DNA from 2 places in the Heyndrickxia vini genome. Region 1 is predicted to be linked to the other one. Evidence: predicted binding sites of a transcription regulator. Region 1 holds the regulator's gene; the other holds the start of a gene.
What was found. The regulator CtsR, encoded in region 1, represses protease genes until heat stress. The targets are predictions, from matches to a motif close to ATGGTCAATAAAGGTCAAACA.

Region 1 (3,425 bases):
ACGGCGGTACCGTAACTATAACGGTCCTAAGGTAGCGAAATTCCTTGTCAGGTAAGTTCTGACCCGCACGAAAGGCGCAACGATCTGGGCACTGTCTCAACGAGAGACTCGGTGAAATTATAGTACCTGTGAAGATGCAGGTTACCCGCGACAGGACGGAAAGACCCCGTGGAGCTTTACTGCAGCCTGATATTGAATTTTGGTACAGCTTGTACAGGATAGGTAGGAGCCTTTGAAGCCGGAGCGCCAGCTTCGGTGGAGGCGTCGGTGGGATACTACCCTGGCTGTATTGAAATTCTAACCCGCACCCTGATCGGGGTGGGAGACAGTGTCAGGCGGGCAGTTTGACTGGGGCGGTCGCCTCCTAAAAGGTAACGGAGGCGCCCAAAGGTTCCCTCAGAATGGTTGGAAATCATTCGCAGAGTGTAAAGGCACAAGGGAGCTTGACTGCGAGACCTACAAGTCGAGCAGGGACGAAAGTCGGGCTTAGTGATCCGGTGGTTCCGCATGGAAAGTACCATCGCTCAACGGATAAAAGCTACCCCGGGGATAACAGGCTTATCTCCCCAAGAGTCCACATCGACGGGGAGGTTTGGCACCTCGATGTCGGCTCATCGCATCCTGGGGCTGTAGTCGGTCCCAAGGGTTGGGCTGTTCGCCCATTAAAGCGGTACGCGAGCTGGGTTCAGAACGTCGTGAGACAGTTCGGTCCCTATCCGTCGTGGGCGTAGGAAATTTGAGAGGAGCTGTCCTTAGTACGAGAGGACCGGGATGGACGCACCGCTGGTGTACCAGTTGTCTTGCCAAAGGCATCGCTGGGTAGCTATGTGCGGAAGGGATAAGTGCTGAAAGCATCTAAGCATGAAGCCCCCCTCAAGATGAGATTTCCCTTAGTTTATCTAAATAAGACCCCTGAAAGATGATCAGGTTGATAGGTTCGAGGTGGAAGTGTGGCGACACATGGAGCTGACGAATACTAATCGGTCGAAGACTTATCCTAATTTGATTCAATGTTATTACGAAGTATTTCTCATCTATCTAGTTTTGAGGGAACAAACCCTAAAATTTTTATAGTCTGGTAATTATGGCGAGAAGGTCACACCCGTTCCCATCCCGAACACGGAAGTTAAGCTTCTCAGCGCCGATGGTAGTTGGGGGCTCTCCCCCTGCAAGAGTAGGACGTTGCCAGGCAAATGAAACACGGAGTGTATGCTCCGTGTTTTTTTGTTTTTATATATAAAAAGCAATAAAAAGACAGTCCCTGATAAAACAATTTGCAAAAATAAAAAGACCAATAAAAAAAGACTACAAATCAATCGAACAAGTAAAAGGACCAATCAAAAAAAGATAGAAACCAATCAAAAAAGGTCAGAAACGAATTAAATAAAGAGCAACCGATCAAAATAATTAACAAACCAATTATGAAAAGCTCAAAACCAATCAAAAAAACAGAAAGACCATTCAAAACTCCTCCCGCTAAAGTTTATCGCACCTTAGTAAGAGTGCCCTTCCACTATTATTTAGTATTTCAGTTTTAATCTTCATCTTCTTGGCAAAACTATTTTTAATAAACATTCTAATTGCATTTTTTTTACTAATTCATGTATAATTAAAGTCAAATATAGTCAAAGTCAACTCGGAGGAGGAGGTGGACTTGATGAAAAACATATCAGATATAATTGAAGGTTATTTAAAACAAGTTTTAGAAATGAATGGCAGTGAAATTGTTGAAATTAAAAGAAGTGAAGTGGCTGATAAATTTCAATGTGTACCCTCACAAATTAACTACGTAATCAATACAAGATTTACTATAGAAAGAGGTTATTTAGTTGAGAGTAAAAGAGGTGGTGGAGGGTATATTCGAATTATAAAAGTAAGACCACATGACCAGGCACATTTAATTGACCATTTATTGCGATTAGTAAAAACAAGAATATCTCAAGCAAATGCAGAAGATGTCATTATGCGTTTAGTGGAAGAAGAGGTTATTACCGAAAGGGAAGCTAAAATTATGCTAAGTGTGATGGACCGATCAGTCCTATATATTGATCTTCCAGAAAGAGATCAACTTAGATCACGAATGCTAAGCGCAATGTTGATGTCATTGAAATATAAATAATTGTAGAGGTGAATGTAATGATCTGTCAGGAATGTAATGAAAGACCGGCAACCCTACATTTCACCAAAATCATTAATGGAGAAAAGACTGAAATCCATTATTGTGATAAGTGTGCTCAGGAAAAAGGTGAAATGTTTATGTTCGAAGGAGAACCAGGATTTTCGATTAATAATATTTTAGCTGGGCTATTGAATTTTGACCCGGTGTTCCAACAGGCAAAGCAGGAAACAATTCAAAAAAATGAAATCCTGCAATGTCCAAATTGTAAAATGACTTTTAAACAGTTTGTAAATATTGGTCGCTTTGGATGTGCTCATTGTTATGATGCTTTTAGCGGGCGTTTAGAACCAATCATTAAAAGACTGCATGTTGGAAATCTTGAACATCACGGAAAGCTTCCTAAAAGAATAGGGGGAACAGTTCATATAAAAAGACAGATACAGCAATTGAAACTTGATTTACAACATGCAATAAAAAGTGAGGAATTTGAAAAAGCTGCAGAAATTCGAGATCAAGTTCGTGCTTTGGAGAGCTCACTTCTCAATGAAGGGAGTGAAACTTCATGAGCCTGGAAAGGTTTGTTAACCAAGCTGTAAGTGCATGGATGAATTTAGAAGGACCTAATTCTGATATAGTATTAAGTTCTAGAGTACGCTTAGCGAGGAATTTTAAACAATTTAATTTTCCAACCTTGTTTAGTAACGAGGAGGCAAGGGAAATAATTGCTAAAGTAGAGACTGCTTTACAATCCGAGTCATTTCATGAAAATAATATGGAATTACTAAGAATGGACGATTTACAAACCTTACAGAAAAAGGTTTTGGTTGAAAAACATCTTATCAGTCCGAATTTAGCAGATGAATCATCACATGGTGCTGTTATTTTAACAAGCGAAGAGGATGTAAGCATCATGATTAATGAAGAGGATCATATTCGAATTCAATGCTTATTTCCGGGCCTGCAATTGAAGGAGGCACTCGAAAAGGCAAGCAAAATCGATGATTTAATGGAGGAACATATTGATTATGCTTTTAGCGAAAAGTTAGGGTATCTTACAAGTTGTCCGACTAATGTAGGTACTGGTCTGAGGGCATCGGTTATGGTTCATTTACCCGGCTTGGTTTTAACTCAACAGATGAATCGAATTATTCCAGCAATTAGCCAATTAGGTTTGGTTGTTAGAGGAATTTACGGAGAAGGAAGCGAAGCATTAGGAAACATCTTTCAAATATCAAATCAAATTACCCTTGGTAAAACAGAAATTGATATTGTAGAAGATTTGATGAGTGTGGTGCAGCAAATAATA
Region 2 (3,425 bases), 990 kb from region 1:
AAATCCGGTACAATGTATTGAGGCTGTTCTTTATGATAAGCTGATCCGGGCCGTGGTTCAAGTTTTTTAATATAATCTGCAGCAAGTTGAATTTCATTCATTTCGACGTTAAGACCATTTGAGATTACTTTCCACTTTTTCTCCGCAAAGTCATTAAAATAGTTTAATAGAATATCCTTTACAATTTGTGGACACTCTTTTTTTCGATTGATTTGGAGCAATAAACACTCCCTAAGATCACGCGCACCTACTCCTGCCGGTTCTAAATTATGAATTAATCTAAGGCTTTGATCAGCCATTTCGGTTGGGAGACCGCAAATCTGCGCAGCCTCATCAAGCCTGATCGTCAAATACCCATTTGAATCAAGATTATATATAAGCTGAGTGAGCATTCTTTTCTCATCTTTTGACAGCGTTTTCAAAGAAATTTGAATGAATAGATAATCTTGTAGGCTCATTGATGTTTGGGCTATTTGATCTATCCATTGTTTATCATCCCGCTCCTTAATTTTGGATCTGCTTTTTTTCGATCCATCATTACGCATATCTATATATTTAATATTTGTATTTTCTAATTGTATAAGAGGATTTTCAGTTGCTTTTGCTTCCAAAAAAGAGGTTAATTCTTGTGCAGAATATTGGAGAAGTTCGATTGCCTGCTTTAATTCTTGGGTCATTGACAGTTTTAATGTTTGTTGTTGGTATAATCCAAATTTTAGATCCAATTAAATCTCCCCCCTTCACCTTTCATCAATTTCATTTTACCTTACATTCAAGTATCCGTACATATATATCTCTTTATATCTTTTTGTTTTCATTTTATTTATTGCATTTTCATGCGTTATACGATATAATTTTTTATCGTACGGTTTATAAAATGCCCTCGTGGTGCAACGGATAGCACGTAAGATTCCGGTTCTTAAAATGGGGGTTCGATTCCCTCCGAGGGCGTACCTACCTCTTGTTCTAATAGAACAAGAGGTTTTTTATTTTTATACTTCGAACAATATTGACAGCACAAAGTGGATTGGAGCGGAAGGGTGCGAGACTCCTGCGGGATCAGCGGGACAGGTGAGACCCCGCAGACGCGAAGCAGTCGAGGAGGCTCACCGCCCGCCCCGCGGAAAGCGAGCATCCTGGAGCGGAAAGGAACGTTCAACGATAACAACAAAAAACTAACCCTCCACGTAAAAAGTTTAAAAACCATTTATTTTGGATACTATGATTAAAGTGTAATTAAAAGGAGAAAAAATTTTAGAAATAGAAAGTGAATTGTTTGACCTTTATTGACCATCAGTGTATGATAACATTACATAAGGATTTATTTTCCTTTGAATAAAAATTTGATAAAGAATCGGCAACCATTCGCCGAGCCAATCAAAAAGGAGGAGCAAGTATGAACTTAATTCCTACAGTTATTGAACAAACTAATCGTGGTGAACGTGCATATGATATTTACTCACGCTTGCTTAAAGATCGTATCATTATGCTTGGAAGTGCAATCGATGATAATGTAGCAAACTCGATTGTTGCTCAACTATTATTTTTAGACGCTGAAAACCCAGGTAAAGATATATCACTTTATATTAACAGTCCTGGTGGCAGTATCACAGCTGGTATGGCTATCTATGATACGATGCAATTTATCAAATCAGATGTCTCAACTATTTGTACTGGTATGGCTGCATCTATGGGTGCCTTTTTACTTGCCGCTGGTCAAAAAGGAAAACGCTATGCCCTTCCAAATAGTGAAGTAATGATTCACCAACCTCTTGGTGGTGCACAAGGACAAGCGACTGAAATTGAAATCGCTGCTAAACGTATTCTATTCTTACGTGAAAAATTAAATAAAATTTTGGCTGAACGTACTGGCCAACCTCTAGAAGTAATTGAAAAAGACACTGATCGCGATAATTTCATGACTGCTGAAAAAGCAAAAGAGTATGGTCTAATTGATCAAATTATTACACGTTCAGACGAAAAAAAATAAAAAGCGAAAAATAAAACGAAAAAGAACTGTACAAGTGACAGTTCTTTTTTTTATTCATTTTCAATAAATTTGGTTAAAGTATCTATTGCTTCATTTTCATCATGGCCATCTGCGCTTAGATTAATCATTGAACCCGCTCCAGCTGCAAGGCTCATTAATCCCATAATGCTTTTCGCGTTTACCTTTTTGCCATCCTTTTCAAGATAAATCTCTGAGGAAAATCGATGGGCTTCTTGAACGAACAATGCTGCTGGACGTGCCTGCAATCCAGTTTTTAGTTTTACTTCAACTCGTCTTTCTATCATGTTTTCTCCCCCTTTTTATTTACAGTAATTGATCAATTGTTATTCATTTTGCCATTGATTTTTTATCTAGTTCTCCTGCCCGTAACTTATCGGCAATTTCGTCAATTTTTCGCAATCGGTGATTGATGCCTGACTTGCTAATATTACCGGATGAAACCATTTCCCCTAATTCCTTTAAGGTTACATCTTGATATGCGACACGTAATTCCGCAATTTCCCTTAATTTATCCGGAAGAATTTGCAGACCGACTGTTTCATCAATATACCGAATGTTTTCTACTTGTCTTAAGGCAGCACCGATCGTTTTATTTAAATTTGCCGTTTCACAATTGACGAGGCGATTGACCGAATTTCGCATATCCCTTACAATTCTTACATCTTCAAAGCGAAGAAGAGCATTATGCGCACCGATTACATTCAAATATTCGGTAATTTTTTCTGCTTCTTTTAAATACGTAATAAATCCCTTTTTCCGCTCTAATGTCTTACTATTTAACTGAAAGAAATTCATGAGCTCACACAAGGAGTCATTATGCTCTTTATATAATGAAAAAATCTCCAAATGATAAGAGGAGGTCTCAGGGTTATTTACGGATCCTCCTGCAAGAAAAGCTCCTCGCAAATAAGACCGTTTACAACACTTTTTCTTTATCAAAGCGGGGGAAATATGATGTATAAATGTAAACCCTTCACCTAAAATATCAAGATCCTCTAAAATTTCCTTTGCTTTTGTTCTCAACCTAACAATATACACATTGTTTTTCTTTAAACGCATTTTCTTTCTAACTAATAATTCAACAGGTGTGTCGTAAATCCTTTTAATTAATGTATAAATTCTTCTCGCAATCGCTGCATTTTCTGTTTGAACATTAACGACCAATAGCTTGTTCGAAAAAGATAATGAACCGTTCATACGAATAAGAGCAGATAACTCTGCTCGTACACAGCAATCTTTAATCTGTAAATTTGTGAGCTCTTTTTTTGTTTCCGAAGCAAATGACATTCTCCATACCTCCTATTCCCTATTCTTTAAAGCAATCAATGATTTGATTACTAAATAAAACAGGAGAAGCTTTTCTAATAAAACGGGGGTAATAGGAACGTATATAAGTCAATTAGATCATTAAATC

Region 2: clpP (ATP-dependent Clp endopeptidase proteolytic subunit ClpP) is a predicted target of CtsR. The motif match lies at 1,274-1,294, and genes of this name have one in related genera.

Annotation. Positions count from the first base shown of each region.
Region 1 is NZ_CP065425.1:95,354-98,778, forward strand. It holds rRNA gene I5776_RS00505 (23S ribosomal RNA) at 1-1,000, shown strand, start outside; rRNA gene rrf (5S ribosomal RNA) at 1,075-1,191, shown strand; gene I5776_RS00515 (CtsR family transcriptional regulator) at 1,658-2,119, shown strand; gene mcsA (protein-arginine kinase activator protein McsA) at 2,137-2,685, shown strand; gene mcsB (protein-arginine kinase McsB) at 2,682-3,425, shown strand, end outside.
Region 2 is NZ_CP065425.1:1,087,364-1,090,788, reverse strand. It holds gene rpoN (RNA polymerase factor sigma-54) at 1-725, opposite strand, end outside; tRNA gene I5776_RS05350 (tRNA-Arg) at 880-951, shown strand; gene clpP (ATP-dependent Clp endopeptidase proteolytic subunit ClpP) at 1,397-1,990, shown strand; gene I5776_RS05340 (HPr family phosphocarrier protein) at 2,041-2,295, opposite strand; gene whiA (DNA-binding protein WhiA) at 2,339-3,298, opposite strand.